Regions from separate parts of the Sutcliffiella horikoshii genome, predicted to be linked through region 1. Evidence: riboswitches for the same ligand, from Rfam matches in the RefSeq annotation. Region 1 holds a riboswitch; the other holds the start of a gene.
What was found. Region 1 has a riboswitch for thiamine pyrophosphate ahead of tenA (thiaminase II). Riboswitches for the same ligand answer to the same signal wherever they lie in the genome.
Positions count from the first base shown of each region.

Region 2: another riboswitch for thiamine pyrophosphate. It lies ahead of tenA (thiaminase II); the one in region 1 lies ahead of tenA (thiaminase II).

Region 1 is NZ_CP082918.1:541,218-565,069, reverse strand. It holds gene K7887_RS03105 (LLM class flavin-dependent oxidoreductase) at 170-1,150, opposite strand; gene K7887_RS03100 (DUF3219 family protein) at 1,173-1,454, opposite strand; gene K7887_RS23055 (5-methylcytosine restriction system specificity protein McrC) at 1,951-2,199, opposite strand; gene K7887_RS03090 (GNAT family N-acetyltransferase) at 2,269-2,685, opposite strand; gene K7887_RS03085 (hypothetical protein) at 3,158-3,565, opposite strand; gene K7887_RS03080 (hypothetical protein) at 3,623-3,931, opposite strand; gene K7887_RS03075 (hypothetical protein) at 3,968-4,264, opposite strand; gene K7887_RS22925 (hypothetical protein) at 4,281-4,409, opposite strand; gene K7887_RS03070 (DUF2500 domain-containing protein) at 4,474-4,893, opposite strand; gene K7887_RS03065 (hypothetical protein) at 5,055-5,198, opposite strand; gene K7887_RS03060 (alpha/beta fold hydrolase) at 5,344-6,123, opposite strand; gene K7887_RS03055 (MBL fold metallo-hydrolase) at 6,390-6,902, opposite strand; gene K7887_RS03050 (MBL fold metallo-hydrolase) at 6,920-7,246, opposite strand; gene K7887_RS03045 (hypothetical protein) at 7,473-7,646, opposite strand; gene K7887_RS03040 (hypothetical protein) at 7,880-8,287, opposite strand; gene K7887_RS03035 (hypothetical protein) at 8,378-8,815, opposite strand; gene K7887_RS03030 (hypothetical protein) at 9,048-9,518, opposite strand; gene K7887_RS03025 (GrpB family protein) at 9,585-10,103, opposite strand; gene K7887_RS03020 (hypothetical protein) at 10,164-10,349, opposite strand; gene K7887_RS03015 (hypothetical protein) at 10,402-10,638, opposite strand; gene K7887_RS03010 (hypothetical protein) at 10,658-10,921, opposite strand; gene K7887_RS03005 (DMP19 family protein) at 11,025-11,477, shown strand; gene K7887_RS03000 (DUF6429 family protein) at 11,939-12,184, opposite strand; gene K7887_RS02995 (helix-turn-helix transcriptional regulator) at 12,449-12,655, shown strand; gene K7887_RS02990 (hypothetical protein) at 12,655-13,140, shown strand; gene K7887_RS02985 (DUF2812 domain-containing protein) at 13,234-14,427, opposite strand; gene K7887_RS02980 (PadR family transcriptional regulator) at 14,424-14,717, opposite strand; gene tenA (thiaminase II) at 15,158-15,847, opposite strand; TPP riboswitch at 15,976-16,079, opposite strand; gene K7887_RS02970 (zinc-dependent alcohol dehydrogenase) at 16,247-17,380, opposite strand; gene K7887_RS02965 (MBL fold metallo-hydrolase) at 17,396-18,232, opposite strand; gene K7887_RS02960 (hypothetical protein) at 18,421-18,855, shown strand; gene K7887_RS02955 (hypothetical protein) at 19,069-19,317, shown strand; gene K7887_RS02950 (ASCH domain-containing protein) at 19,437-19,823, opposite strand; gene K7887_RS02945 (aspartate/glutamate racemase family protein) at 19,843-20,532, opposite strand; gene K7887_RS02940 (DinB family protein) at 20,644-21,141, opposite strand; gene K7887_RS02935 (hypothetical protein) at 21,278-21,466, shown strand; gene K7887_RS02930 (redoxin domain-containing protein) at 21,716-22,294, opposite strand; gene K7887_RS02925 (hypothetical protein) at 22,287-22,613, opposite strand; gene K7887_RS02920 (OsmC family protein) at 22,610-23,014, opposite strand; gene K7887_RS02915 (response regulator transcription factor) at 23,085-23,783, opposite strand; gene K7887_RS02910 (cytochrome c biogenesis CcdA family protein) at 23,806-23,852, opposite strand, start outside.
Region 2 is NZ_CP082918.1:1,148,293-1,157,148, forward strand. It holds gene K7887_RS05950 (transglycosylase domain-containing protein) at 1-1,409, shown strand, start outside; gene K7887_RS05955 (VLRF1 family aeRF1-type release factor) at 1,516-2,322, shown strand; gene K7887_RS05960 (SDR family oxidoreductase) at 2,605-3,585, opposite strand; gene K7887_RS05965 (MFS transporter) at 3,771-5,051, shown strand; TPP riboswitch at 5,126-5,232, shown strand; gene tenA (thiaminase II) at 5,336-6,019, shown strand; gene K7887_RS05975 (ECF transporter S component) at 6,031-6,612, shown strand; gene K7887_RS05980 (ABC transporter ATP-binding protein) at 6,624-8,081, shown strand; gene K7887_RS05985 (energy-coupling factor transporter transmembrane component T family protein) at 8,062-8,856, shown strand.

The DNA.
Region 1 (23,852 bases):
AGGGCTCTTAAAAGGCCATCGCGTACGATTAAGTTCTTCTCTGCTTCAGAAGCAGAGAACCGTCCCCTGCTTCCATTTTACATTAACAAGGGGGTTTTGAAAGCTGAAACCAAAACACTCTGGAGGAAAAAAACGTTAATCATTCCACTCCCTTTTAATCTTAACTTTTTCATTTAATAAATTGTTCTGCGATTAATCGATATGATTGATGCTTATCCTTTGATGAATAAGTGATAGTTACAATCATGATTTCATCTGCTAATACATGTGATTGAATTTCTAATATTTTTCTTTTCACCTCATTTGGAGTACCTATAATCATTTTCTTTTTTATTCTTTCAATAGACTTTTGATTACGTAGATTTAATAGAATTTTTTTTGCCTCATCAACAGAAGGAACTCCTTTGTTTCCTTCCATACTCTCATTTTGTAGTTCCCAAACAATTGAACTTAAAGCAATTTCTTCTGCTTTTTGAGTAGTTTCTGCACAAATTACTGATAAAGCCATAATGACGTATGGTTTTTGGCCTTTTTTCCTTGGTTGAAATGACTGACGATATTGTTGGACGATTTCTGCTCCGTTTTCATCACTCATAAATTGTCCGAAACTATAGGCTAAACCGTTTTCCGCAGCAAAATCCCCACTTTTTCTACTTGTACCTAACATCCATAGATCAGGACTAATCTGCGGTATCGGAGAAGCCTTTACTACGGTCCCTTCATTATCTATGTATTTAATTAATTCATATACTAAATCAGGCATTTTATAGACATGTTGCAAATAGTTATCCGATAATGCATTTGTTGCTTCAGCAGGCCCCCCCGGTGCCCTTCCAATTCCAACATCAATTCGATTAGGAAATAGAGTGGATAACATGTGATAGGTTTCTGCTACTTTATACGGCTTATAGTATGGCAATAAAACTGCTCCAGAGCCAATTCGGATATTTTTTGTATTTGCCCCAATATACCCTAACATTACCTCGGGCGCAGAGCATGCAAGCCCTGGCATTGCATGATGTTCAGCAATCCAATAACGGGAATATCCTAATGTCTCCCCTATGCGAGCGAGATTCATTGATTCCTGTAGTGCTTCATATGCCGTTTGATTAGTTGAAATGGGAGACTGATCTAAAATGCTTAATTTCATAAGATGAAAATCCCCTTTTCTATTATTCCACTTCTTTCAAAGTCAGTTTATATTCACCAATTTGCCCTTTTTCGTATAGATTCGTAATTGATGTTGAATATTCTTGAATCGTTCCGCGGAACTTAAGATGTCTCTCAAGTACGATTACATCAAATGTTCCTTTGTATAATAACGTTGCTATATCATGGTAGTCTTCACTTGAAACATAAAAAGTAAACGATATCTGAGTTTTACCTTCTATCTTTTTTTCATCATATCGTGTGATATTAATTTTAGTATCATTTAGTTGGATTTCTGTAACCATTTCTTCATCGTCCCTTTCTAATAGATAGAACCGCCCCGTTGCTTCCGGATTAATGGTGATTCACTTAGGTGTTCTATGAGATTCTTTTAATTTTTTTATGTTTTTCTCATGAATTCTTTCACTTTTCCTGATGCTATCTCTGATGCTCGATTTGTTTAATTGGAATCTCATATCCATTATGGTCGGTTAAACACAAACATTTCATTCGCATTTCGAATCTCTCTCCTTAAAGAACTGGGAAGCGCCCGGACGATTCTACTGTTTCCTTCCTAATCCGAAGAAAGCGCAAGCCCGTCCCGCGCTTCCTAGATAAAACGAATTTATAAAACTATGTAAAAAATTGATTAGCATATGCTAGTAAGTTTTCCTTTATGCCACTAAATTTTTGTTGTAAATCAAGAGATAGATGAACTTTTCATATAAAGACGATAATCTTTGTTCGTCTTGAACCGCTTTCATCTTTTGAGAAGTAGAGCTTTCATCAAATAATAACTGCTCATAAATCTACAATAAATTGATAACGAATGTTTTGGCGGTTATATCTAACATTTTTCCATAGCATCAAATCTAGCTCTACATCTGATACCTCTGTATAATAAGGTAGCAATTCGTGAAATAATCTACGAATTATTTGATTTATTTTATTTGATCGCGATAGGTAAATGAGTGTCGCTTTAATAATTTGATTTAACACTACATTCTCAGAGAACTCTTCATAAACCACTGCAACTTTCTTATTAACCAATGTATTTTTCTTTATCGTAGCATTGATATCAATTTTCCCCTTGAAACAAGAATAGCGCCTGGTAGTTGATTATTCTTTACTTGTCTTCCTAAATCCGTAAAACGTTCTATAACCTTTTTGCTCATAAAAAGTTCGAGAATCACTGTTTGCCAACATTTCAATCCTTGTCGTTGGGTATAAGTGATGAACATAATTCAGCAATATTTCTCCAATCCCCGAGCCACGATAGGTACGATCTACTAATAATTCACAGATGTATAAGGTAACAGATTGATCTGTAAGCCCCCTTATATACCCAACCAGCTGCCCGTTTATTTCTGCAACATAAGTAATGGTTGAATGATCCCAAGCTTCCCTTGTACTGTCTTTATTTTCAACAAGGTTATTCCACTTTTCCTCTGCATTTAATCTATTAATATGTATAAAGTCTTCTTTTCTATACTCTCTAACCTCAAGCCAGTTTTCATTTCTCAGTTGTATACGCATGGAAAGCCACCTCTACTCTTATTCTGTTCACCTCAAGAGGGTCTATGGGGACAGGCACCGTGACACATTTAATAACGTCCTCTTAATCAGCTCTTCAATAACAATTTTCTAATTCCTTTTTCTAATGAACAAGTAAAGAACCCCTCCACCAACAATGAAGATACCCGTACCAACAACAATCTTCACATTTGAAACACTTATCCCTATAATCTCATTGACTGTCCACCAGTCATTTATGGAAGATTCATATATTGCAAGATATAGCCATATTAAATAACAAAAGAAAACCAATAAAAAAAGACCAACTTTTCTATTTATAACTTTTCCCTTTCCCTATGGGCATTTTTGTAAAAAGCTAATTTTTCTTCACGTTTTTTAAATACATGAATCTCTTCGTATTTATCATCAGAAACACGTTTCAATAAAAGTCCAACCTCTTTTTCTATTCATTAATGATAAACTCTGCAATGAATTAGGTTTTAACATATTTGTAATCAGAAATCTTTTTTTCTTTTGTGAAAAACCTAATTAACTCGTCAATCACAAGAAATACCATTGACACAAGCAGTGAGAATATCGCTAAGAATCCTAATACAAAAACAGGAATTATTCCGAACAAGATATGTAAAGGAAAGGAAAGAGCAAATCGAGCTTCCCTTGGTTTACGTGTTATTAATTCAATTAGTATTGATACTGGCAATCCAAAAAAGAAAATTCCTACCCCAACATATACAGATATAAGAATAATATCTTGAAAGAAAGTGCCTGTTTCATAATTATGTGAGCCATTTAAGAGGACTTCTACAGGGGATAGGCTAGTAATAACTAAGGTTGATATAATAAATGTCAAAAAGGCTGTTACTATTTTTCTTTTTAACATTGAACCTACTCTCCTTATTCTAGAACGCTGCCTTATTTCTAAGTAATAAGCCATTAGCTATTTATTCATATATCTCTCAATAGTTAATCCATATACAAAGATCTCATAAGAAGTCCCACTAACCTGTTTCTTGCTTTGAATTAGCAAACTATTGCTATTAGTTTCAACAAGAAAACTGTTTTCACTTATATGTGTTATTTCTTTTATTTTGTATTTTTCTTCTCCAATTCCTTCTTCTACAATACCTCGTATGATTTCAATCTCTTTTTCTGCTTTAAAGCTATAATACAATTCTTTTGGATTAATAAAAAAGGCAATTAAAAGTATTAACAAAACGATTCCAATTTGCACCAAATATTTCTTCATTATCTTCTCCCTGGATTATCAATATATAGAGCAACATCATACATCTTTCATAAACTCAGCAAAATAAAAAATCCCTATTTTCTTCACTTGATACGTGTCTAAATAACCTTGGGTTGCTTTTTCCATAGGGGGCTCTGTAAATATGTATCCCTTACTATCCTTATCATGAAGGTTTACATATTCATATTCCACAATCTCAGATGTAAAAGCAGCTTTCGGATACCCCATAAAAAACACTTTTGTTCGTAATGAAGTAGTTGGATTTGAATGAAGCATAACAATAAAACTGACCATTATTGCAACAGTTAAAACGATTACCTTCCCTTTTTTCATGGAATCACTCCTTACCTTATTCCGTTTTATCCTTTATCTCCCTTAACAAATCAATTATTTCTTCATTATGCTTGTTTGCTCGCCTTAACTGGACTTCTATTGATAAAAGGGTGATAACAATAATAATTATTACTATAATCAGCAATACCTCACCTCAACCTCCCATTGTTTTAATTGGTACGTTCCATTAACAAGAAAAAGTTTTTTCTTCATAAACTCTCCTTCTTCTCTATGTCTCTCTGGAAACCTAAATACCGAGTCCCTTGAAAGCTTAATACACCATAGTCACCTTCCGAAAGTAACCCATACTCCTTACCAGAAACATGAAATTCCAAACGGTCACCACTCTCAAACTCGAACGTAACAAAATATCTTGTGCTGGAAGAATGGTGGTGATGGGTGTCGTTGTGATGATGCATATTGGACCTTTTGGTAACTTCTATCCGTTTTGATGTAACAACAGCTGGCACACTTAGCTTTGGTGACTGCTCATTTTTCTGCCACTCCCCAATGCCTTTAAAAACCGAAATCAAGATACTACCGATAACGATCACAAAAATAATGCCAATAAAAATCGGTACAATCTGAAACATAGCATCGCCAGCCCCCATAGCATATGGATCTACCATGTAAAAACTCCTCCTTAAGATACATCTTTATCTTTGAAATATATACGCGTATGAATATGAAAAAGTTTCATCATAGGTTTCTGGAAAACCCTTTTACTCAAAAATAAGCGCTCATCCTAGAAACAAGGATAGCGCCTGGTAATTTAGTAGGTAACTCTCCATTATTCTTTACTTGTCTTCCTAAATCCATAAAACGTTCTGTAACCTTTTTGCTCATAAAAAGTTCGAGAATCAGTGTTTGCTAACATTTCAATTCTTGTCGTTGGATATAAGTGATGAACATAATTCAGCAATATTTCTCCAATCCCTGATCCCCGATAGGTACGATCTACTAATAATTCAGATGTACAGATTGATCTGTAAGCCCCCGAATATATCCAACCAGTTGCTTTTTAAGTAGAGCAAAAATTTTACTTCATCCATTTATTAGAATAAGTATAAGTTTTTTAACTAAATAAATTGTGTTAATAGCTGGTTAACCTTGTCACGTTCTTCCCAGAAAGGACCATGACCACTATATTGGAATGGGACTAGCTGTGAATTTTTTATTTTTTGGTTTAGCTCGTGAGCCTGTGCAAATGGAATGACTTTATCATGAATACCGTGAATGATTAAGGTAGGGACATTTATTTTTGAAAGATCCGCATGCAGCTTCTCATCTCTTAATGTAATAATAATAGCAGCTGTCGACCAACTTGCTGCCTGTAATCCCATTTGCAAAAACCAGTCCGAGAATGGTTTAGTAATATACTGGAAGAAAAAGGTATCCATTACTTCCTGTATCATCTTTGGGCGGTCATTTAGGGTTTCCGTAAGAAGTTCATCGGCCGTTTCTGTAGTAAATCCTGTTGGTGCGGCCGCATCAATAAGTACAAGCTTCGATACCCCCAAACCGTTGTGACGAGACATATACCGAATGGCGATAGCCCCACCGGTAGAGTGACCTACAAGAGTAAAATTGTTTAATTGAAGTGTACCAACTACTGTGCGAATATCATCTGCAAGTCTGTTAAAAGTATAGCCATTCATTGGTTTATCCGATTTGCCAAAGCCCCTCCAGTCTATACCAATACAGCGGTAACCCATAGAAGGAAGAACATTAAACTGATATTCAAACTGCTTATGGTTTAACGGCCAACCATGTAAAAACACAACGGTCTTATTTCCCCCCGGGTTAATATCTTCAACATATAAATTCACATCATTTTCTACAGTAACAAAGTATCCCATGAAGATTCCTCCTAAGTTAAGTTGGTTTCAACAATAAGATATTCATTTTTGTAAATATAGGTGAGTACCTATCCCATAAGGTTAGAGTACCGTAAAAGGAGAAGGCTTATTGAACTACCCTGCCCTATTCTTATGTAAGGAGCGAGCCGTGTTCTCACCTTTAATATAGACTCTATAATTTTCTCTTTTCTCTTATACCTCCAATAAATTTTTCTGATTCTAGACCAGAATAAGCGCTAATCCTTTTATGGATAGCGCCATATTCATTAAACTCTTGATTTTAAAATCTGGTCATTTACAAAGGCTTGTATAAAAAATTGTTCATTTGAATTAGGTATCCTGTTATTCTTGTTCTCGAAACATTTCATGGCTATTTCTAATGATGTAGAATCTGTGGCGTCGCTTGAGGAAATAAGTTCTTTCCAGTAAAGATTCATTTCCTCTAAAACACACATCGATTCGTGCCCAAGAATGAAGAAATGAGCATCGTATTTCTGAATATCCTTAATCATCGGTATTAATAATGATTGCTTGTAATGGAATAAAGAATCTGTTGTCGTTCCATAAGCACTATCACCTAAGAAAAGGACTTTATCGTCAGGCACATATATAATGGTTGAATCTTCGCTGTGGGTACCAATAATTGTTTCGATGATACAAACCTTGTTTCCAAGATCAATAGTAAGCGAATTCTCAAATATCATATCAGCAGGTTTCAACTTAAAGGAATCCCTCATGGGAAGTTCAGTTCTAATGATCTCCAGACATTGACGAGACATTTTACTGGAATCTAAATCTACATAGTTTTGAAGCGATTATCATCAAAAGAATAGCTTTGCCAATCGTTTAAAATTTGATTGGTGCGCTTATTTACTATGATCGTGGTCTCAAATTCATTTAATCCTAAGAAATGATCCCAATGTCCATGGGTAATGATCAAATATTTAACTGGAGGTACATCAAGTGCGTCCACTTCTTTTAAAAAATCTTGAGCATGTTGAGCGGAATTTCCTGAATCTATTACTAAGCTATATTTATCCCCACAGACTAATCCCAAAGTTGGTCGCTCTCTAGCATCGTTGTTGGATGAATAATAAACAGACGGCGTAATTTTATTTAGCATGTTGTTTTCTCCTCTTAACTTTATTTTCAATTAATTAGAAAATGTGAGAAACTCTACATGCTTTTAATGTAAACACAAATAGATTTTCTCGGATTATCTGTTCACCATTGGACTTCCTCCCTTCCCCCATAAATAGAAACAAAATGCGATTACACTAGCTGGCAATCGCTCCTATTTTCTTCAATAGACTCATTTTAAAGCTTTTGCAATTGTACCCAATAAAAGATTAAGAAGAGCAAGCTTTAAATAAAAGAAATATTAGAAGTATAACCACAATCAATAAACATCCACTTCCATTTGGATTACCAGTTATAGCTTGATTTAATGCATTGTTAAAAGCCGCCCCTGGGTTTCTTTGTTGTTCTCTATTCTTGAGCCTCTCTCTTTCCTGTTCTGACATTCCATTCCTCCTTCTGTAAGTGCCTTACTAAATAATTAATTCATTGGCGCAACAATCGCCCCTAGATTGCTGCATAGTGGGTAAAAAGAAATCTAGCTTTTAAAAGAACACTATACTCACTGCAATTCTTTTTTCTCTAAGTTTTCTTAAAAAATATTACAAGTAACAGCGTGAGTAGTTGCTTTGGCTCCATTTAAAAGCTATTTCATTAAAATGATAAACTCTAAAACGATTTAGGCTTTAACATAATTGTAACCAGAAATCTTTTTTTCTTTTGTGAAAAATCTAATTAACTCGTCAATCAAAAGATATATTATTGAGACAAGCAGTGAGAATATTGCTAAGAATCCTAATACAAAAACAGGAATTATTCCGAACAAGATATGTAAAGGAAAGGAAAGAGCAAATCGAGCTTCCTTTGGTTTTTGTGTTATTAATTCAATTAGTATTGATACTGGCAATCCATATAAGAAAACTCCTGCAACAACATATACAGATATAAGCAAAATATCTTGAAAGAAAGTGCTTGTTTCATAATTATGTGAGCCATCTAAAAGGACATCTACAGGGGATAAGCTAGTAATAATTAAGGTTGATATAAGAAATGTCAGAATGGCTGTTATTATTTTTCTTTTTAACATAGAACTACTCTCCTTATTCTTAAATACTTCCCAATTCTTATGTAAGGAGCAAGCTACTTTGCTACAATCCCCTATATAATGGAGTATTACTTACAGCATATCCATAAAAGATAGGACATGTTCTTTCACTTTTTCCTCGACTTCCTTTGTTTTATTATCTAATTTGAAAAGTTCTATATTTTCATCGGGAATTAGAATTGTTGAAGGTTTCTGAATTTCTTCCTTTAGACTTTCAGCATCTTCTTTTTGAGTAACATAGGATTTATTAAAAGTTGAATGTATTATTTCTGTTTTTAAATAATTCCCTTCGATATCATAAAAGTCCTCGATGGATTTAATAACAGTCTTTACATGATGTTTACTTTCTTCAATAATCGTTATTGAATTAACTTTCTTGTAGCCAGTTGTTACAAAAAAACCTTCATCATCTTGTTCTGATGTTTCCGAAACAAATACTGAAATATGTTGAACTTCTTCAACCTTACTGCATGCATTTAAGAGAAGAATGCTTACTATCAATAAGCTCATTTTGAAAAAACTCCCCTTCAAATTTACTCCCCCCTTATTAGAAAATTTCACCCATGGGTCAATGTCTTTTTTATTAATCAATCCTGCCCGATTGCTTAATACCAACTATTTCATAATCTGAAAATCCCTACAATATATTTCCTTCACTTAGACAAGTAAAATAGACGCTGATCCTTTATAGAGGGCCGTACCAATTTGTTGTTTATTTTAGATAAGTATTTGCTTCCATTCATTATATTTTTAAATCGCCAACCCACTTTAAACACTTTCTGCGTTTTATTTGACATGATTTATTTTTCATTAATTCGTCTGTAAGCCAAAATAAGAAGGCTGCTATTAGTGCATGAATGAATAAGAATACATCGAACAAACCAGTTGCCTCTGAGAACCGTGTGTCTATTTTGTAGCCTGAAATCAACATTGGTATTGGTACGAACGTTGCTGCTAAGAAAAGGTGAATGAACAAAGCGACGATTATTCGTTTTGTTCCCATCAGGCTTTTGGTAGCGTAGTCAGATAACATAGAAGATGGTATGCCATAAATAAAAATAATGGGCATCAAATACATGCCAAAGAAAACTCCTATATCTATTCCAATAAAAATGGAATACATCGCAATCATTAATAAACCAGAGATTAAAGCTGCTATGAGTTTTCTTCCAATCATGCTGATCCCTTCTTTTACAATTATTTTTCCATCCAATAGATTTTTCCGATTACCAATAACCCTACAACTTCCCCCATCCTATATGAAAAGGTGCAGTAAAAATCATCTATTAGCCTTCCAACTTCTCGCCCTCTCCGCCAACTCATTCACAAAATCCTGCTTTCCCTCTTGATACATATGATGGTTATCAGGAAACTGCCTTGCTAATTCCAGTTTCAACTCTCCATATGCTTTTGCATCTTCTGGATGTGCCATGAGATACATTTTAAAATCCAGATGTGTTTGTATATGTTCATTGCCGACCTGAAAGATATGTACATGGTGTGTTCTGTGTTGCTTGCCTTTTGGGAAGTACCTCCTCCCTGCTATCCCGTTCTCGCCTTTCGGTTCATACTCCACTTTTCGTAACGCTTCATTGTACCGATCAACCTTTTCAATTTCTTTTACCACAATCAAAATATCAATGATGGGTTTGGCATAACCGATTGCCGGGACAGATGTACTTCCGATATGAAAAATATCTACTAATTCATCTTTTAGGACTTCTTTTAGTAGTTTCTGTTCTTGGTCATATGCGACTTCCCATTCTTTGGTCCATGGTTGAATGTTGGTTTTTCTCAACGTGTCGTTCTCCTTAGTGGTCTATGGGGACAGGCACCGTGACCCGTTTTTTGTTGTCCATTACTTTGACCTTTTCTGTTTGGTTAGTTTGGTGAAACTATCCCACATCCAGTGAATAGTGGTGATAATAATAGATAAGATGAAAACATGAATCCCTTTTGTGAACGTTTCCCCGACTTCCAAAATTACTAACACTATATACGCAGCAGCGAAGAATGTAATAAAGGACAAACCGTATTTTTTCATAAACACCTCCATAGGGACAGGCACCGCGACACATTTTCGCGGTGCATCCCTTCTACCCTTGAGCTTTGGCTTCTTTCTCTTTCAGATAGTTTTCATAAGCCTCTTTGACTGGATCAGGTTTGGGTATATCTTTGGTGATCCTTCTGTGGATGTCGTTTAGGAGATATAGTCCTCTAAATAAGGTGCCGGTGATGATCGCGAATGCGAGTAAACCGCCTGCCACTGGCCCCATCATGAGTAATACACCTCCTAAAATAATGGTCAAAAAAATGGATAGTAATAAGTACAATGGAAAGCCCCCTTTTATTCTATTTCTCTATATTCTTTAAAAGCTTCTTTTTCGTTATCAATTTGTGTAACTGCAAAAATATCACATAGAAAAAAGCAATATTGAAAAATGGTCCTAGACTGCTTGAACTCCAACCTCCATTTCCGTAGTACACAAACATGTCAGCAGGAAATCCAAAATAGATAATCCCATCGGCATCATGTCTGATGCCAATAATAGGAGTAAATGCAATCCCGATCGCTACCACTAGACTCAGAATGAAAATTACCTTTTTGTGACTCATACCATTCTCCTTCCGTCCAATTGATACGATGCTATCTGTTATAATCATATTACATAATGTTACATTATTACCACTGTTAGTAAGAAAGTTTGGAGGGATTCATTTGGCAGATAAAAATAATACAGAATTGATAACCAATGAAGACATTTGGAATGCGATGATTTCTTTACTGAGCGAATACGAATTTCCTACGGACAATGAAACTGCTAATCAAGCTTTTATGGTCTACCATTACTACTCCGAGCTTGAAAGTGGTGGGCATGAGGGTCTATTTAACTGGTGTTCTATGCATATAGAAGCGTTAGGGGTAGACCGTTATTTTGAAGAATTGGTGCGGGCGCTTAAGGAAATTAACGCAACTGAATATGCTTTAATAGAAGAAAAGTATGGCCTGCAGATGTGGAAGCTTTACCAAGCATTAGAAGCTGGTGAGATACCTGAGGAGGAGTTCTATACTGTTATCGAGAATGCCGACAGCGAATATTGGCAGCTTGACGGTAAATTAGGGGAAGTTTTAGAGGTTTATTTTGTGAAGGTGTATAAGGAATTGGGCTGAGGGGACAGGCACGCCGACCCACGTTTTTGTAATTAAGGGGGGATTTTCATTAAATACTTTTGGATGCTAGTTTCGTTAATTCATATGCCGTTTCTGTTTCACTACTATGAAATTTCGCAGTATCCGGAGAAAACTAATTTTTTGTTCTTAGGGACACTTTTTTTTGCTGGATTGGTTGGTTTCTTATCTATGAAAGTTAAGGTCCGCTTTATTATTTTAGTAAACTTCATTACTACTATTGTTTCCGTTTGGTTGGGGGCGGCGTTTATCACTCCTCCAAATGGGTCTTGGTTTAACCCTATTGGGATGAATTACGCGATTGTATTGACTGGAGTTGTTATTTTAGTGGTAGTGTTTATATTTCGTTCTGTTTTTAAGGTGGTTCTATCGAGGGAGTAGAGAGGCCGGTCTATGAGTTACACGTAGGCAGTGGCGAAGGTAAATTCCTTCGCCACTGTTTTTTAGTTGCTGTCTAATTGTCCAATATACTTTTGAGCTAGTTTTTTCGCTTCTTCTATACCCTCTTCTGTTAGATATACGGATTTCGAACGGTTTCCGCCATGAAGAAAATCCTGTTCGCTTAATTGGTTTAATATATCGAAATCGTATCCTTTCCAACTTCGTCGCATTTCTCCTGGAATATTCTTTTCTTCCCATGATGTTAGGTACAGTAATAAAAGTGTTAACTCCTTGATTCTTTCTTCCATAACTAATCAAATCCTTTTTATTTTTATAACTTAATTGTATCCTTTTTCGAATTGTTGATAAACTATCCTCTCTCTCCATAATGGTCAGTAACGGTACCTATCCCGTTACCGCCACGACTCCGACTCCCCCAAAAATGGGTCGAGGAACCTGTCCCCACAACCTATTTTGTAAAGCATGCTTGACATTTCACCAAATGTAAAGTACGCTTTACTTACAACCGATTGTAAAGCTAGCTTTACAAAAATAATTGAGGTGTGGAAAAGTTGAAAAATCGGATTAAAGATCTGCGCAAAGCTGCGAAGATGACCCAAGAGGACCTAGCCGTAAAGGTAGGCGTCTCGAGACAGTCCATCATTGCGATTGAATCGGGAAAGTACAATCCATCACTTGAACTAGCATATAACATTTCAAAGGTATTCGATTGCATCATTGAAGAGGTCTTTATTTTAGAAGAAGGGGGAGAAGAATAATGGAGGTACAAATTGGTGGGTTGGTAGGATTATATGGAGGAGCTGTGATAGGTATATTAGCTTGGTGGTTTGGCCGCCGTATGGCCAAAAAGCAGCGTGGATTGGATGAACTGCATGACCATATTTGGCAAAAGGCCCGGTCCATTTCTTGGTTCTTCACCCTTGCTTCCATTTATTTATTATTTACGTTGATCATGTTCGGTATGGAGTTAAGGCCCGCCATCGTTCTTGCTGTCATTATGGTTGTTCACATGACGAGCTGGGGATTTACAGGCATGATCTTGTCCATCAATATGAATATGTCGGAGCCGTTGAAGCCCTCTAAAGTCAAATTCGGTATTTTCATTGTGGCCTTGTCCGTTATTTGTTTTGGAATCCTATCTATTACTACCGGCAACTGGTGGTTCCTGCTTGCCAGCGTTCCACCAAACACCATTGGGATTATATTTGCATTGACACCGGACAAAAGCAGTGAAGATTTTTGATGAAAAAGCAATAGTTCTTTGTAGGACATCTATGAAAATGACCATTAAAACCGTGGGGTTCTAATGGTCATTTTATTATTGCTTCATCTACCTTCAAGCTCTCCGCAGCCTAAAGTAATACATCCAAGTCTTTGTGATGAATGTACCGAACACGAGAATACAAAGGAAAAACATAATGGTATTGGTATCATGTAACGTCCACGCCTCTTCTTTTCGAAACAGAAAGCCTATGTTTATGCTGGCGATGAACATATACATTAGAACCATCGGTAGGAAGATCACGGTATAAGAGAAGGCGACTTTCTTTGCTTGCTTGAGCTTGTGCGTTTTGTCGCTGTACAAGGCTGGTGGTGTTTCGCCTTCTTCGTATTCCTTGCTCCAGATGGTCCATTTTTGGATGGCACCCTTGGAGCTGAATATATCCTTCCAACCTGCTTGTCTATGAATCTCGAAATAACTATCATTCGATAGATTTTGGTAGTCTGCGCTGTATTTGATATGTTGTGGCTCGCCTTCTCGGAAATAGAAGGTGGTGCCAAGTTTGCTGACGCGGTGGAGGCGATTTCCTTCTGCTGCGTGTTGCTCTAGCCACTTTTCCAGTTTATCAGGCGAGTACATCCAGCCGAATTTGCGGCGTTTAATGATTAGTCCATCTCGTTTTAGTTGTTTTTCTTCTGCTTTCGTAAGGTTTTTCTTATCTAGGGTGTGTTGGGACGAATATGTTGTTTGGTTCTCTTGTGACAGGGATTTGTTTGTTTTCTTTATTTTCCAAACAGAGTAGATCATAAAAAAGTAGAAAGCGGTACTTAGGGCTGAGCCGGTGTAGGTGATGATCCAGAGTGGACTTTCCACTACTTCCACGTTTCCGTCACTTGCAAAAAAGACGGTGGAGAAGAGGGCTATGTTTACCAGCATTGCACCGGTTATGTAGATGAGTATGGCCATGAATGCATAAAAGATATAGTTGTTTCGTTTGATGATGGCGTCGCGACTTGTGGAAGTAGTCACTTCTGCCTGCGGTTTCTCGTTTGCGATCACATACCACTTGCCACTTTGGGTGACTTTTTCCCAGCCGTCATTGCGCATGGTGTTGGAAAGGGTTGCGGGTTTTATTTTGTCGTAGCCGATTCGGTAGGTTACGTCTTTTGGGTTGCCCTTTTCGAAAGTGAAGCGGCGTTTGAAGCGGTTAAGCTGTGTTAGGTGATAGCCTGCTTTTGCCTGGTCGGTAAGCAATTGTTCGGTTTTCTGTACATCGTAGCTCCATAATGGTTTGATGATTGTTTTCATAGGAATTCCCCCTCGTACTTCAATGCGTTTCCGTGAAGCTCCTTCAATCGCTCGATTTCTGCGGTAATCAGCTCTTTGCCGCTATCGGTGATTTCGTACACCGTTTTCCGCTCGGCATCCGCAAACACGGTGATAACTCCATCCTTTTGCATTTTCGTCAGCGTTCCGTAAATGGTTCCAGAGCCCAGGCGGATACGACCGTTAGAGATTTCTTCGACGTGTTTGATGATTCCATAGCCATGGCGCGGTTCTGTCAATGACAGCAATATGTAGAATGCGGTTTCAGTCATGGGTATGTATTTTTTTATGATTTTGGATAGATCCAATATGGTCACCTCTATCTTTCAAGTGTGTCGCGTTGTGACATATGTCGTAGTTTGACTATATCACGGTGCGACATATTTATGCAAGGGGATTTTGGGTGGAGGGGACAGGCACGGTGGCCCAGTTTTTAGTGGTTTAGCTTTTGTGGATAGCTAGAAGATATTTTAAAATAGCATGCAAAAATGGTTGAGGTTTGTCGAATGGTTTTTAGAACTTTTGTTACAATGATGAATTTCAGTTTCTACAAACGTTTGTTTAATTTTTATTATTCTATGAAAGTACTAAAAAATAAAAAAATGCAGGTAATCATTATGATCACCTGCATTTTTCAAACCTCTCTCATTCAAAAAATTATACTAGCCGGTCATAGGACCTTTACTGTACCCTAATGTTACTAAACTATCTACTAAACTCTAACCCGATCCAAAGCAACAGGCCACTTTTCCTGCGTATAAGCCATTGTCCAAAATTGGTGTTCTAATTGTGTGCTCGTTATAAAATGGTCTCGCATACGTTGTTTTTCTTCTTCACCTGCTGTTGATGCACAAGCATCAATTTTGTCCATGAACACTTGTGTGATCGAAGTCACTTCCTCGTTTCCGTAAAACATGATCCATTCATAAAAAGGATGATCAGGTGTTGGCTTCACTTCTTGAATAAGCTTTTTCCCAATTTCCCAATATGTCCAAGGGCAAGGGGCAAGGGCAGCAAGTGTTTCGCCTAGTGTCCCGTTTGCTGCCGCTTCCATCATATGCCGTGTATAGTGGTGGGCAGTCGGAGCAAGTGGTGCTTTTTGTAATTCCTCATAACGCACGCCAGCTACTTCACAAAAATTATTGTGTGGATGCACCTCAGAATTTAACACAAACCCTATTTGTTGTTGAAAAAATGCCATATCTTCCCGGTCGGTGCATTTAGAAACAGCCAGACCATAAATTCTGCAAAAAGTTGATAGATACTCAAAATCTTGCTCTACATAATGAATAAGTGCCTCTTTTGGTACATTTCCTCCCCCGATCCCTTTTACAAACGGATGTTCAAAAATCGCCTGAAAAATGGGATCTGCCTCTCTTCGTAACTGCTCTGAAAACTTCATGTCGTATTCCTCCTCAAAATTAATTAGGAGAATACCCACCTTTTCCCAAAGAAGAAGCAAGCCTAGCTATTTTAACGAAAAAAGCTCCTCTTCCATGGGAAAGAGGAGCATGAGAATATGTACGTACTAAACTCAATGCACCACTTTCCTCCGCTGGTATCACCCAGATCAGGTTCAAAGGGTCCGTCGCGTAAAGCTCCGTCTCAGCCTATTGGCTCCCCTAGTGGATATTCTATATGAATATATTACAATATATAGTTATTTATTCCAAGCGTTTTATATTTTGAAGACAGGGACCTTGAACTAAGTCGGTCGAAGTACCAGCTGCTACTTGACCCTTAATCAACTTGTCCTTTACGAGGGGTACATTATATTGCCCCCTCGCTTTAACGGACCCAATCATGGCTTCAAAATCACCTTAATACAGTCATCTTCTTTTTTGTTAAATATGTCGTATCCATGCGCTGCCTCATCCAAGGACATTTTATGTGTAATGATTTTGGTCGGATCAAGTTTCCCACTCTTAATTTGATCATACAGGTGTGGCATAAAATGACGAGCTGGGGCCTGTCCCATTCTTATATTGATGTTCCTGGTGAAAAACGGTCCTAGCGGGAACATATTGTACAATCCGCCATACACACCTGTAATCTGTAACGTACCTGCTTTTCGCACGGCTTTGGTGGCAATTTGGATCGGGCCAAGTGTTCCGCCTTGAAGTTTCATTTTTTGCTCGACCCATTCTAGCGGGGACTTTTTCCCGTCCATCCCGACGCAGTCGATGACAACGTCGGCTCCGCCTTTTGTCACTTCCTTGAGGGTTTCGCCCATGTCGTCATATTTGGTGAAATCGAAGACTTCTGTTTGCATGTGTTGCTTGGAGTGCTGTAGCCTGTTGCCAATGTAATCGACGGCGATGACTCGTTTGGCACCTTTTTGCCAGGCGAATTGCTGGGCCATGAGTCCTACAGGTCCGCAGCCTAGGACAATGACCGTGTCTCCCTCTTTCACACCTGCATTCACCACGCTCCAGTAGGCAGTTGGCAAGACGTCCGATAAGAGGAGGAGTGATTCATCCTCCAGCTCGCAGTCCTCCGGGATGACAAATGGGGTAAAGTTGCCAAACGGGACGCGCAGGTATTCTGCCTGTCCGCCAGGATGATTTCCGAATTTTTCGGAGTAGCCGAAATATCCTCCGGAGTCATAGTGCGGGTTGGAGTTATCACATTGACTTTCCAGCTCGTGTTCGCAGTAATGGCATCTTCCGCAAGCGACGGTAAATGGGATGACAACGCGGTCACCCTTTTTCACCTTTGTCACGTCCGGTCCCACTTCCTCCACAATCCCCATTGGTTCGTGCCCGATGATATAGCCGATCGGTAATGGGAAATTCCCTTGGTATAGATGAAGATCCGATCCACAGATGGCAGTCGAAGTTATCCTGATAATGACGTCTTCACGGTCCTGAATTTTTGGTGCTTCTACTTTTTTTACCACTACTGTGTTTTTCCCTTGGTAGGTGACTGCTTTCATGATGTTCTCCTTTTGTTATACATATTTTCCGTAGTCCGGAATAGCGATTGATTCAAAATTTTGTACAAGTTTAGTGAGTCCTTGGGCCAGTTCCTCACCTTCCATGGCCGGCCCATGACCAGTGACGGCAACTTGCGGCTTTAACGCTTCCATTTTTTTCACTGATTCCCATGCCGCGTGCCAATCCGTTGTAAAATACCGCGGCGGCCCGCAGACTTCCTGTTGTTGGACAAGCACTTTATACAGCGAGTCCTGCCTTACTGTGACAAACGCATCCCCTGCGATGAGGGTGCGGTCTGACTCGCGAAACAGAGAGACATGTCCCGGCGAGTGACCTGGCGTGTGAATCCAGCGCCAGCCTTCCATACCCGGTACAGTACCGTCAGCAGGGAGTGCATGGACATGCCCGCTGAGATCGGTTGTTTCGTTGGGAAAATAGGAGGACACTTTCGCAACGAGGCCCCCTTCTACACTCGGATCCGGCTCAGGATAATCGCTTTTTCCGGTCAGGTACGGAAGCTCCAGCTCATGCGCATACACCGGAACCTCCCAATGCCGCACCAGCTCCACCGACGCCCCGACATGATCAAAATGACCGTGCGTCAAAATGATTGCTTTCGGGCGGGCACCTTTCCCTAAATGGTTCTCCACCACAGAAAGAATCTCTCTTGCGGACTTCGGCATTCCTGTATCAATCAACACCCAGTCCTCCGAGTTTCCGTAGATGCAAATATTCACCACTTGGTTCGTGTAGTAATACAAATCCAAGGTGACATGTTTCCCACTATGTGCCGAAATCGAGGTCACCGGGATAAATTTATTGTCATCGCTATAGTTCATATCTTGAGACATCTTAAACACTCCTATCCTGTATGTACGTGGATAGTATTTGTTAAGGGGATGGGGGATAAACATTTTTTTTGGAGAGGGGAGTCGAGGGGACAGGCACGATGTCCCATTTTTCTTTAAGTACTGGAACTTTACTCCATTCTAAACGTAATAGAGATATACCGATGTGAAGTTACTTAGGAGGTGGGGGAATGAATTATTACTATAGTGTGGCTTTTACGATTATTCTTTTAATCCTTTTTACGCTAGCAGCTTTTTCAATCGACTTTATCGGCAAGGCTTTACAAAAACGTATAAACCCTAAATACCTTAATACCACAATCATTGTTATCTTGCTTTCATTAATGATAGGCGGAACTTATGCCATCAGTTTACTCGGAAACTGGAAATTCATTGATACTATATTCATCTCCAGCCTGTGTCTGTTTGGGTTAGGTTGGATCACCGGTATCACAAGTAAAGCCAGCACAAACTCTCAAGGAACCATCGCAAAGTTTCTTACCAATAACCATTATGAACATCAATATGAAGCCGCGAGTTCCCCTGAAATGAGTTTATATTTCATTTCTAGTTTGATCTTTTTTGTTGGGAGTTGGGGGATTGCTTTTCTTTTAGCATTTATATAGGTTTTGATATGACCATCAAAACGCAAAGGAAGAAAACGGCGCACATGTGTATTCTGATGAAGAGAATGACTCTATGGTAGTTTACTTAAATGGAGAAAATGTAGTTCAAGGTGAGAAAGCTGAAACTTTCACTGATTTTGACCTAGATAGCGAAGAGGAATAAGAACGTGGCGCGGAGCCTGTCCTCATAATTCAAGAAAGTTAGGTGATACTATGTATTGGAAATTAAGAATTCCTCTTCTCTTGTGTAGTTTTGGAGTTATCTCCGGATTTGTTCAAAGGTTCCCTCACCTCTTTTTTGTGAACATTCCTTATCTCATTAATAGTGCTATTTTTGTCGGCCTAATTGGATTCATCTTTACACTACTAGAGAAGACAAGAGTAAATGAAAAAGAGGTTCACTTTAGTTTGGGTGCTGCGATCATTCTATTTGGTATTACCTTTGACTATTTGATGGTTTAGTGGTGCTAAGGGGACAGGCACGGCGACCCACTTTTTCATCAATCTCGTGCCTATTACCCTTTAACTAAAGCATGATAAATAATGCCTTGCGAACCAAGAATGGGTCACGGTGCCTGTTCCTACAATTTCTCCACTAACTCAAAGTGCTCTACTACAATAACCGTATTATCATCTAATCCATTACCCTCTTGTCTTAACGCATCTTCCCAGCTAACGACGTGGTCTTTGCGAAACTCCTCTATTGAATTAGTGTTTTCTGCTTTCGCAATCCTCTCGTCCACATCTCCAAAACGTATCTCATAATTTTCGGTAATCAAGATGGTACACCTGTGTTTCCCCTGTTGATCATATACCGCTACGTAATCACCTACTTCTGTGGGTGGTTCCTCTGGGGAATCATAATACCAAACCTTTGGTGTACATGTTGCTGTTTTCTCTCCCCTTATGACTTCTAAAACCAATCTATCATCCTGTTCGTCTCTTCCCCATAACGTCATTTTTTTCATTTCTTCCACCCCTAATTTCTCATTCTAATGACATATTCACCGCTTCCAAAGCATGGATGTAAGCCGTGTCAAATAGAGGAACATCTGAATCTTCCGGTTTTACCAATAATCCAATTTCGGTACAGCCTAAGATAGTCCCTTTGGCACCAGATTCGATTAAGCCATGGATAACTTTTTTATAGTAATCTCTTGATTTTTCTTGAATCTTACCCAAACATAACTCTTCATAAATGACTTTGTTTATAATCTCTCTTTCCTGTTCACTTGGTACAATAACTTTTATGCCGTTCATCTCCAAACGTGATTTATAAAAGTCTTGTTCCATTGTGTACCTTGTGCCTAGTAATCCAACCGAATTAATTCCTTTCTCTTTAATTTGTGCTGCGGTTGCATCTGCGATATGCAATAGGGGGATAGTTATTTTTGATTGGATCTCATTTACAACTTTGTGCATCGTATTGGTACAAATGACAATAAAGTCCGCTCCCCCCAATTCTAAAGAACGCGCAGCATCACCTAACACTTCCCCGGCCTTATCCCAGGCGCCTCCTGATTGGTACCGTTCTATTTCATGAAAATCGACACTGTATAATAGACATTTCGCTGAATGTAATCCCCCCAATCTTCTCTTAACCTCTTGATTGATTATCCGATAATACTCCACAGAAGATTCCCAACTCATTCCGCCAATAAGACCAATAACCTTCATTTTATCTCCTCCATTATCCTTGTTGTTCCTGTTCCTTATTAACTTCGCTAACCTGTAAACAAACCCTTTATACAAATAAAAAACCGGCAGGCGCCGGCTTTTTTGTTAATATCAGCTCTTTTGAGCATTCATTGCTTCCCATTCTTCTTTACTAGGACCATATACCCCAGGAACTTTCAAGTCTGCCTGTCTCATAAGGACCGTCAATTGACCGCGGTGATGTACCTGATGTTGGATAAGCAGACGAAAAACAGCCTGAAGTGGCATGTCTCCACCAAATAAATTAACCATTTTATTCATCGTTTCATCTGTAATTTGTTCAGAAAATGCTTGTGTAAAGCGCTGACTTACTGTTTTGTAAGTCTCGCTGATTTCAGCAGCAGATTTTGGGGTCTCTTTTTGAAGATCAGGAACCTCAAATTTTATACCAACTTGGGCAGGAAAGTAGTAAGCGGACCCTGTAATATGCCAAGCAAGGCTTCCAACACTGTATAATCCTGGGGAAACTTCCTGATTCAACGATTCATCAGTCAGCACATCCAACACTTTTTGGGTAACAGCGGCTTCTTGTTTCCATTCATTTAAGAAATCATTAACTGACATAAACATTTCATCCCCTCCTAATAATTGGGCAAATCCTTCTATTTTAATATGCCCTTCACGTAATTTTACCACATTCTGCTAACCATTCGCTTCTCTCAATGCTTACAATGCAAAATGAGCTCAAGTACTTGCTAAAACCATTGTGAACATCGGCTTCTTGCTGATCCTTGGTGCGTTATCCATAGCGTTTGCTATTTCATTTGGGATCGGCGACAGAGATTTCGCCAAACGAAACCTGGAGCGTTTTGAGAAGAAAATTGAAAAAGACCAAAACACGCCAAATACACCGAAAAAGTATGATAACAATGACTTTAACGGACCTAAAATTTAATATCAAAAAATGGACGCCAGGTGACGAACCTGGCGTTTTTTCTTTCCTGAGATAAAACCATATCTATTTTCAGCTCCACCTTGAATATTCAGATGGCTCTTCCTCTTAATTCCATTATGAGATAGGCCGCAAGATAGCTACTCAACATAAAAATGCAGGTGATCAAAGTAATCACCTGCATTTTACTTATTCTTGGTAAGAGCTAAATACGCGCTGAAAACGGGCCACGGTGTCTGTCCCCTCAGCCCTTTACTCCATTCCATCCACAATACTCTTCATCATCGCTTCATCCATTGGACCGATAATTTTTTTCTGAATGATTCCATCTTCATCGATGGCGTAGCTGGTGGGGATGGTGAAGGCTTGGTATTGCATGCCGATGTCGCCGGCTTCATCAAGTGGGATGGCGAAGGTGAGCTCGTAGTCTTCTACAAAGCTGTTGATTGCCTCTTCCCCTTTATCCATATTGGTGAGATTCACAGCGATGACCTCGACTTCTTCGTGGTTTTCTTCGTAGAAACTTTGCATATGTGGCATTTCTGCTTTACATGGCGGACACCAGGTCGCCCAGAAATTCAAGATGACCTTTTTGCCTCTGTAATCTGAGAGCTTTAATTCCTCCCCTTCGAGTGTCGTCAAAGTAAAATCAGGGGCTTGGTTCCCTTCCTGCACTTCTCCTAAATCTACTCCCGGGATGCTTTCATCTTTTGTGACATCCACACTTGTTGCCTCACTATTTTCCTCTGAAGCTGGTTTCTCCCACACGTTCACGAAAATGATTGCTACAGCGAGCAAAATGATGGCAATCGATAAAAGGTTCTTATTCACTTCCTATACTCCTCCTTTGCATCCATAAATGTCTACTCATTAGGATGTTTAAAAAAACAAAAATCAAACCCAATATTTTACCTGTATCTCCTCCATGAAAATAAACAATAGACATAGGCATCTCCAAGAATAGCTTTGGGTGGATGACTATGTAACTAAACTTCCAAATGACAAAATAGAGAAAGATATTGTCCCAAAAGAAAGAAGAAATCGTCCTTCCAGTTACAAGTGTATAAACAACAGGCAGCAACATTAATGCGATAACCATGACCATCAAACTTACAGAAATCGTCATGCTCCCGAAGGTAATGTAACTCACTCCGGCTCTCCCTCGTCATGAATCCTATTTATCAAAAGTTCCACTTTGATTGCAGGCAAAACGGATTGGATCATCCCACAATTTTTCATCACCAAGGAGGAGATCTTTTCACGTTGGCCAAGTGTCAGCTCATCCTTAGAAAAGATATTCGCTGTTATCGTGATCCTTTCGATCCGATTAGCCTGACTCGGGTTCCGAATAGAATCTGCTTCCATTTCTAACTTTTCATAGCTTACTCTTTTCTTTTCCAGGATTGTCTTAAGCAAGGTCCCACCGCACCCAATAAGGGATGAGATCAAAAGCTCATAGGGTCTGACCCCAACACCTGGTGTGGGTGATATGACCAATTGACTTGATGTCAGGTCTGCGATTACCCGGTCCGCTTCTATTAAAAATTTCATCTACTGATTCCCCCTTTACCATCAAGTATGGAATCAGTTTGTTAAGGGTTTATTAAGAAATTCAGCTTATTTATTGGCCGACAAATTTGTAGCCCATTCCCCTGACCGTTTGAATATAGTCCTTTGGCGTATACATCTTTATTTTCTCGCGTAAATGCTTGATATGGACATCAATGGTTCTATCCGACACCATTTTTTCATGATGCTCGTAGATGGAATTTAAGATTTGCTCCCTGGTCAGCACCTGATCCGAATTTTGCATAAAAAAATGTAAAAGCTTAAATTCAAACTTGGTGAGATTCAGCGGACTGCCATTGATTAAAGCTTCCCCTTTAGCGGGCTTTAGTGTAAAACCAGTAAAGCTGAGCTTCCCGCAGCGGGCCGCCGTCCTTCTTAGAACCGCTTCTATTCGCATCATCAATTCTGCGGGGCGGAACGGCTTGACCACATAATCATCCGCACCCAGCTTGAAGCCTTTGATTATGTCTCCTTCTTCCGCTTTTGCTGAGATAATGATGATCGGCATCAAGCTTTTCAAATCATCTCGAACCCATCTGCAGATTTCTTCCCCGCTAATTTTAGGAAGAGAAAGGTCTAATAGGAGGATACACGGGTCCAGTTTCGGAATCATTTTCTTCGCCCTATTCCCATCTGGAGCCTCGAGCACCTCATACCCCTCCTTTTCCAGATTGGTTCTAAGGAGCTTGCGTATCTCTTGATCATTCTCTACAATCAACACCGTTTTACCAATCAATTTCTCTTGTATCACCGTACTCACTCATTTCGTCATGTCATTGCGGAAATAAATTATAAATAGAAAGCCATGCACTTATTTTCT
Region 2 (8,856 bases), 600 kb from region 1:
ATGAGGAGCGCTCCATTCAGCGCAGAAACTTGGTGCTATCACTCATGCACCAACAAGGATTCATTACGGCTGAAGAAGTGGAAGCGGCAAAAAAAGAGGAATTAAAACTTGAAACGCGTCATGTTGATCCTCATAAAGGGAAATACCCAAGCTTTACGGATTACATTATTGATGAGGCAGAAAGAATGTATGGCATCAGTGAGAGTGAACTCCTTGCTGGAGGATATCGTATTTATACGACGCTCGAACCCAAGGTGCAGGAAGCACTTGAAAAAGTGTATGCAGATCCAGCGAATTTTCCTACCGGTAAGTCCGGAGAGGTGGCGCAAAGCAGTGGGGTTCTGCTTGACCCGAAAACAGGTGGAATTCTAGGGATGATAGGTGGCCGGGATTATCAGTTCCGTGATTTTAACCGTGCATCCAAGCTTAAGAAGCCGCCTGGATCAACAGCAAAACCGTTACTTGTTTATACACCTGCCCTTGAAGAGGGATATGATGTGTATGACATGTTAAATGATTCCCCTACTGAATTTGGTGATTACAAGCCACAAAATCATACGTTGGATTTCCGTGGTGAAGTTTCTATGTATGATGCAGTGTTGAATTCTTATAACATTCCTGCGGTTTCCCTGCTGTATGATATGGGGATTCAAAAAGGCATGGACGCAGCGAAAAAGCTATACTTGCCGGTGGATGAAAAAGAAGATCGTACGCTCGGAAATATAGCATTGGGCGGATTTCATGGCGTTTCCCCGAAACATATGGCCGAAGCGTACTCCGTCTATGCAAACAACGGGGAAATTATTGAATCGCATGGAATCGTTAAGATAGAAACAGTAACAGGAAAAGAAGTGGCTTCTTTTGAGGAAGAAAAGGAACGTGTCTTTTCCGAAGAAGCTGTTCAAAAAATGAACTTTATGCTCAAAGGCGTTGTCGAAGAAGGAAGTGGGAAGAACGCAATCATTGATGGACGGGAAGTTGCCGGAAAAACAGGTTCTACTCAAACAGCTGATAATAACCATGGCGCCACTTCCAATCAGTGGTTTGTTGGTTTCACTCCCCAAATTGTTGGGGCATTCTGGATTGGGTTTGATAAAGAATCTGCTGACAACGTTCTTCCAATCATCTCTGGTGCGGGAAGCCCTTCAGCGAAAGTCTTCCAACAGGTTGTAAGTGAAGCACTTGAAGGAGAGCCGGTAGAATCGCTCAACCTTCCAGCAAGCTTGCAGAAAAAGAAAGATTTTGCGAAGAAGGAAGAGAAAAAGCAGGCGCAAGAGCAGCAAAGCAAAAAAGAGCAAAAGAAGAAAGATGAAAAGAAAAGAGAAGAGAATAAGAAAAAAGAAAATAAGAAAAAGGAAGAAAAAGAGAAAGAGCGTGGCAAGAAGAAAGACCGAGATGACGATGACTAACAGTAACCACCTTCCCCTAATAAATGAGGAAGGTGGTTTTTATATGTTTAGACCATTCAATTTTGTGATAAAGACTATTAAACCAAAAGTTTAATGGAGGGATTTTGTGACCTATCATAAGACGATGGAGAAACTTTCAAACATGAGATTTACTAAACCAGACAAGGTACTAAGCTTATATTTGCACACCGATCGCAGTCATCCAGACCAGCAAGGTGGCGAATGGAAGATAGCATTGAAGAATGGGTTCAATCGATTAGAGGAATATATAGAAGCTAGCAGTATGGAAGAGTTAAAGAGATTGCGTTCCATTCGTGAGAATGTTGAAAAGTATGTAGAAGGTATGGAACGGAAAATGCCGAGAGGCCTAATCATCTTTGCATCTGCTGATAGCGGACTATGGGAGACTTTTGAATTACAGGTCTCTGTGCCGACCAACTTTTATTGGGAGGAATATCCTGTACTCGATGAGCTTCAAAAAATGTATCAGGCATACCCTTTAACTGGGTTTGTTCTTATGCAACAGAATGAAATCAAAATTCTTACATCAATTTTTGCCCTGTTAGAAGAAAGTGAGTCGATGGAATTTGATTTGGAAATAGATGATTGGAGAATGCATCAAGGTCCATCACATCACAGTTCTAGTATGGGAAGCGGAGCCATTAAAACGGCGAGCCAGGTGGACCATTACGAAGATCGCATCAATGCGAATCAGAAGAGGTGGGTAAAGAGCCTTGGCAGCAAGCTTGATAAAAAGGCAGCGGATAAGCAGTGGGAGAAAATAATATTAGTTGGAGATAAAGGAGAAGCAGAATTGCTGGAAGGATATATGAATAAAAAGGTGGACGCCATTATTCAGAAGAACCTTTTAAACGAAAATGAGAATACTGTATTAGAGAAGTTATTAGCTTAACTTTTGGTAAAGCCCCCTAATCATAAAGGGGGCTTTCATTATGGTCCCTGGAGCTATATAACAGGATATTCCGCTTCATATATTGGTTCTGTGTAGTACGGAGGGCGCGGTCCAATTTTGGGCATGGGCCATTTATTTGGTTGGTAAACCATTTGGACTTTTGTATCCGATTGATTGATTAACAATAGTTTGACTTCAGGGTTAAATTCGTAGCTCAAAAGGATTCACTCCTTAGAAATATTTGATCAAAGTGAGGTTTAGAGAAACATCTCTATTCCTCTATCAAGAAGCCGTAAACTCTCCTCCATTTACATGCAGGACTTGCCCTGTAACGAATCGGGAGTCATCTGATGCGAGATAAACATAAGTGGGGGCTAATTCAAATGGTTGAGCTGCCCGCTTCATGGGGTTATATGCACCAAACACTGCTACTTGATCGGAAGAAAAACTTGCAGGAATTAGTGGTGTCCAAGTTCTTCCAGGTGCGACGGCATTTACGCGGATACCTTGGTCAACGATACTATTGGCAAGCGCACGTGTAAACCCGACATTCGCTGCCTTGGTAGCAGTATAATCAATCAACTGTTTTTCCCCCGCATAAGCGACTACGGAGGCGGTATTAATGATGGAACTGCCGGTTTTTAAGTAAGGCAATGCAGCTCTGGTTGTATAGAAATGGGAATAAATATTCACCTTAAACGTGTCGTCAAACTGTTCATCGGTTATATCAAGCAAACTTAGTTGTTGGAATTGTATTCCCACATGATTCACCAGAATATCCAACTTTCCGAAAGCTTGGATTGTTTGTTCTACAATTGCCACACATTGTTTCTTCTCTCTTAAATCCCCAGGCATAAGGATACATCGTTGCCCCAGCTCTTCAATCCGAGATTTTGTTCGGTTCGCATCTTCATGTTCATCAAGATAGGAGATGGCTAGATCTGCACCTTCTTTTGCATAAGAAATCGCTGTCGCTGCACCTATCCCGCTATCCCCGGCAGTAATGAGTGCAACCTTTCCCTTCAGCTTTCCACTGCCCTTATAATTTGGATTTTCAATAATGGGCTTTGGAACCATATATTTTTCCAAACCAGGCTGCTGTAACTGTCGCTGTTCCGGAAAGTTGATTGGTATTTCTTGATATTTTGTTATTTTTCCATAATTAGGGTATAAGGGGTAGGGCTCTTTTTGTTTATTCGATTCAAACCAATCTTGAAACTGTCTCAGCTCCTCCATATGCCGCTGCTTGTCAAATGAGTCCATATAAAACCTCCTTTAATCTTTCTATGCACAACTACATGTATATTTCAGTGATAACTTGGGTTATGCAATTGTTTTGTTGCTTGTTCTCCATCTCCAGACCGAGAAAAATAGAACCGACAGTCGGTTACGGGCAATTTCTAAAGAAGTTAAACTTATTTTAGATAATGAATAGTGGAGGACAAGTGATGAAAAATATGATTGCCATATTCAAGAAACCGAATTACAGTTTGCTGTTCTGGTCGTCTTTTACGTCGACAATGGGAAGTATCGTTGGTATCGCAGCTCTGATGCTGTATTTGTTGGACAGATATTCAGATCAGCCATTTTATGCAGCATTGACGGAATTAATGTATTCTTTGCCTACACTTGCTGTCTTCTTTCTGGTAGGAGTACTAGCAGATAGAATGGATCGACAGAAGATTGCTGTTTACAGTGATCTGATTTGTGCCATTTTGTCGTTGGCACTTATGGGGGCTATATATATTGATTGGATGCCGCTCGTATTCGGGTTGTTGTTCTTAAGAAGTGCTGTATCGAAATTTTTCCATCCTGCCCAGGCTGCAATCATCCAAGGAATCCTTACAAAGGATGAATATACAGTGGCAGCAGGACTAAATCAGATGACAAGCAGTTTGTTCATGCTGTTTGGCAATGCGTTAGGAATTTTTATCTACTGGACGGTAGGCCTTCAAGGTGCTATATTTGTATGCTTTGTCACTTATATGGTGAGCGCTGTTTTAATTAGGGCTTGTAAATTGGAAGAAGAGGTGGTCCTTCCGAATGGCCGACACAAATGGACGCAACTTAATGTCAGGTTTGTAGCGAATGATTTTAAAGATGGAATGCTTTATATTATAAAAAATCCTTTGTTGGTCTACCTTATCATTGGTTTCTTTGTTTTTGGGATCGTAAACGGGGGGCTTTCCGTCATGCCGGCATATATACTTAAATACAAACTTGCTCCAACAGACTACGAGCAGTTCATGATGGTGATGGGAGTAGTATTTGGCATCTCGGTTTTGATTGGAAGCATTATTGCCTCGATGATGGCGAAGAAGCTGAAACTATATCAAATGGTCATCATTGGTTTGGGTGTCTCTGGTGCTTTTGTCGTGGCTAGTGGATATAGCCCGGATATGTATTACTATTTGGCATTCACTGCTTTAATTGGTCTTGGCCTGCCTTTTGTCAACATTGGAATTGGGGGATGGCTGCCTAGGATTGTAGATCCTAAAATGATGGGCAGGGTACAGGGCTGGATTACGCCATTGATGATGTTGTCTCAGTCTATTACTCTCGGAGTCATTGCGTTGACTTTTCAAAAAATCCTTTCAGTGGAAGGGCTTCACCTTCTTGTAGGCGGCTGCTTATTGTTTGTTGGGGTTTTCTATATGTTCACCTTGCCTAAACACGCTACAGAAGAGGAAGAGTCAGCGGAAGGATTGGAAAATTCCGCTTCTGTGTAAAATTATTCTTTGACAAAATAGAAAAAGCAAATTAACATAGGTATCAGAAATTGCTTTCCGACAACTATATACGAATCTACCACTAGGGGTGCCTTTATAAGGCTGAGATTGAAGTGTGACTTCAAGACTCTTAGAACCTGATCTGGTTAACACCAGCGTAGGGAAGTGGGGTCGAGACACTTTTCATTTAAAAGTTCAGCTGTATTAGTGTATTCACCACCTTCTTTGCGCAAGCGAGGAAGGTGGTTTTTTGCATTTACTAACATTTTTAGGAGGAATGGAGAATGAAATTTTCACAGTTGGTAAGAGAGAAAGCGGATTACATTTGGGAGGCGAGCTTCCATCACCCATTTGTAAAAGGGATAGCAGATGGAACTTTATCATTGGAGTCGTTTAAATATTATGTACTGCAGGATGCCTATTATTTAAGCCATTTTGCAAAAGTTCAAGCATATGCCGGAGCAAAGGCTTTTGATTTACAAACGACAGCAAGACTAGCAGCACATGCACAAGGTACATATGAAGCGGAATTATCCTTGCACGAAAATTTTTCAAAACGCCTTGGGGTGACAGAGGCAGAGAAGGCGGCATTCCAGGCAGCTCCGACCGCACACGCTTATACTTCCCATATGTATCGTGCTGTATTGACCGGTGGGTTGGGAGAAGTGATTGCAGCCCTGCTTCCTTGCTACTGGTTATATTATGAAATTGGTGAGAGATTAAAAGATTGCACTCCAGCGGAACCGATCTATCAAGAATGGATTGCAGCATATGGTGGAGAATGGTTCAAGGAGCTTGTGGAAGAGCAGATCAATAGATTGGATGAATTGGCAGACAAGGCAACCGAGGAAGAGAAAGCCAGAAGGCTTGAATATTTCATCATCAGCAGTCAGTATGAATATTCCTTCTGGGAAATGGCCTACACTTTGGAAAAGTGGCCGGTATCTGAAGCCGCAGTGAAGGCTTAGGGGGAATTAATATGAACAAAGGATTAAAGCTTACAGATATATTGGTGACGGTCATTATTGCATTGGTGTTTGGGGTTGTTTATAAAATTTGGGCCCCGGTTTATAACGTGCTAGCTCCATTCGGATTGCAGCTTCAAGAGCTGACATATGGCATGTGGTTCATTGCTGCAACGGTTGCTTATCTACTGATCAGAAAAGCCGGTGTCGCTTTTCTGGCGGAAGTGGCAGCCGCATCAGGTGAATTCTTGGTAGGGTCTGAATATGGATTGATGGTGTTGATATATGGTGTCGTACAAGGGCTTTTTGCTGAAATGGTATTCATGGCTTTCCGCTATAAGCGGTTTGATGTGCTTGTCGCATCTCTTGCAGGTGCCGCAGCAGGTGTAGGTTCGCTTCTATTGGACCTTTTTAGAGGATACCTGTTTGATTATGTATGGTGGAATGTCACATTGCTAATATCTTTCCGTTTGATCGGAGCGGTCCTTTTAGCGGGAGTACTTGCTTATGTTTTGGTAAAAGCGCTAGAGGCAACGGGAGTCACAAGTCTTTTAAGACCGGTGAGCAAGGAGGATTATGACTCCTTAAGGCAATAGGAGGTAAGAGAATGGAAACAATCATACGATTAGACCATTTAAGACTGAAATATCCAGGTGGCGATAAAATCTTTGAAGACTTATCCTTCGAGATTAGAAAAGGGGAAAAGGTATTGATCCTTGGCCCCTCCGGAAGCGGGAAATCGACTCTTATTCAAGTGTTGGCAGGACTCATTCCCAAAGTGGTGGAAGTGCCGATGATTGTGAAAGAGCAGCTTTTGCCCAATTCATGGGGATATGTCTTCCAAGACCCGGATGCACAGTTTTGTATGCCCTATGTGGATGAAGAACTTGCGTTTTTACTGGAAAACCTCGCCGTTCCAAGAGAGAAGATGGGAAGACGGATTGTAGAAGCCCTTGATTTGGTGGGGTTGGACTTACCGAATTTCCACATGAAAATCCAGCAACTCTCAGGAGGGATGAAGCAGCGGCTTGCCATTGCTTCTGTCCTCGCGATGGAGCCAGATGTACTCTTTTTGGATGAACCGACCGCGTTATTAGATCCAGAAGGTACCAGGGAAGTATGGGATACCATTAAGAAAGTGGCAGATGATAAAACCGTCATCATCGTGGAGCATAAAGTGGAGCAGCTGCTTGATTTTGTGGAAAGGATCATTGTGTTGGATGACGCTGGAAATATAATTGCTGATGGTAAGACGCAAGATGTCTTTAAAACCTCGCTTTCTCATTTAAACCAATATGGAATATGGTACCCAGGTGCTTGGGAGAATTATTTGAAAAACAGAAAACCCTTCTCCATGCTTAACATGGAGGCTGAAACGGTGTTAAAAGTAAACGGTTATTCAGGCTTTCGTGGGAAAGAGAAAAAGATTTATGTGGAGGAAGCGGAAATTCGTAAGGGAGAATGGATTTCCGTGGTAGGGGAAAATGGGGCTGGAAAAAGCACATTGCTGGAATCGTTAATGAAGTTGTTAAAGACAGAAGGAACCCTCGAAATTAATGGGGAAAAGGTCATAAATATCCCCACTGACAAGGTAACTTTCGTTTTCCAGAACCCTGAATTCCAATTTGTAACCAAATCTGTGGAAGCGGAAGTTGCTTATACACTGCGCCTAAAGAAAATGGACGAAGGATTGGTATTGGAAAAGGTAGAGGAAATGCTGAGACTTTTCCAATTGGACCACGTGCGTCATCACCATCCATACCAATTATCCGTTGGCCAAAAGCGCAGGCTGAGCGTAGCGGCTGCTGTCATCCATCAGCCGAGTATTCTTCTATTGGATGAACCGACATTTGGCCAGGACAGTAGAAACACATTTGCCATGCTGGAATGGTTGGAAGCATTAAAGGAAGCAGGCGTCGCTATCTTGATGGTTACACATGATGAGAACATTGTTACCGAGTTTGCTGACACCATTTGGACAGTAAAGGATGGAAACCTTATTGATATGAGGAGTAAGGAGAGATTAAGAGGCAGGGGAGAAAAGGATGCAGTTGGAGCTTTATAAAAATAAATCATGGATGCATGATATTAATCCGAGCTTCAAACTACTAGGGATGGTCCTCCTTTTTATAGGTGTCCTGTTCATTCATAATATCAATATCATGCTGAACTTAACCGGAATTCTATTGTTAGTCTATCTTTTAATGACGGGGCAATCGTATAAACTGAAGCTTCTTTTATTGATTCCATTTGTCTTTTTATTTTTCACATCGGCTGTCTCAATGGTTCTGTTTGGAAAGGGAGAAACCACCTGGTTGGAATTCGGATTAATTCATGTCTCGGAGGAAAGTTTTTATCGTGGAATTCATTTAGGGTTACGGTCCCTTGCCTTTGCTTTTTGCGGGTTGATATTCGCCCTGACGACCCGGCCGGTATATTTATTCTATTCATTGATGCAGCAATGGAAGCTACCGCCGAAATTTGCTTATAGCTTTATGGCGGGTATCCGTCTTTTGCCGTTAATCCTACAGGAGTTTCTCACCTTGAGGAAGGCGCTGATTGTTAGGGGAGTGGAGCAGAAAGGCAACTTGTTGAAAAAGATGTACTTTTACAGCATCCCTTTACTCTCCCAAAGTATCAGAAGAGCCCATCGAATTGCTGTGGCAATGGAAGCGAAGCGTTTCAGTAATCAAAAGAATCGTACCTTTTATTACGAGTTGGGCTACTCCCGGATGGATCTTTGGTTCGTGTTTTTAATCCTGTTGATGATTGCTTTGTCCCTTTATCTTGGCATAAGGCTACCCTATGTACCAGTAACGGATGTCAGATACAGCGGATAG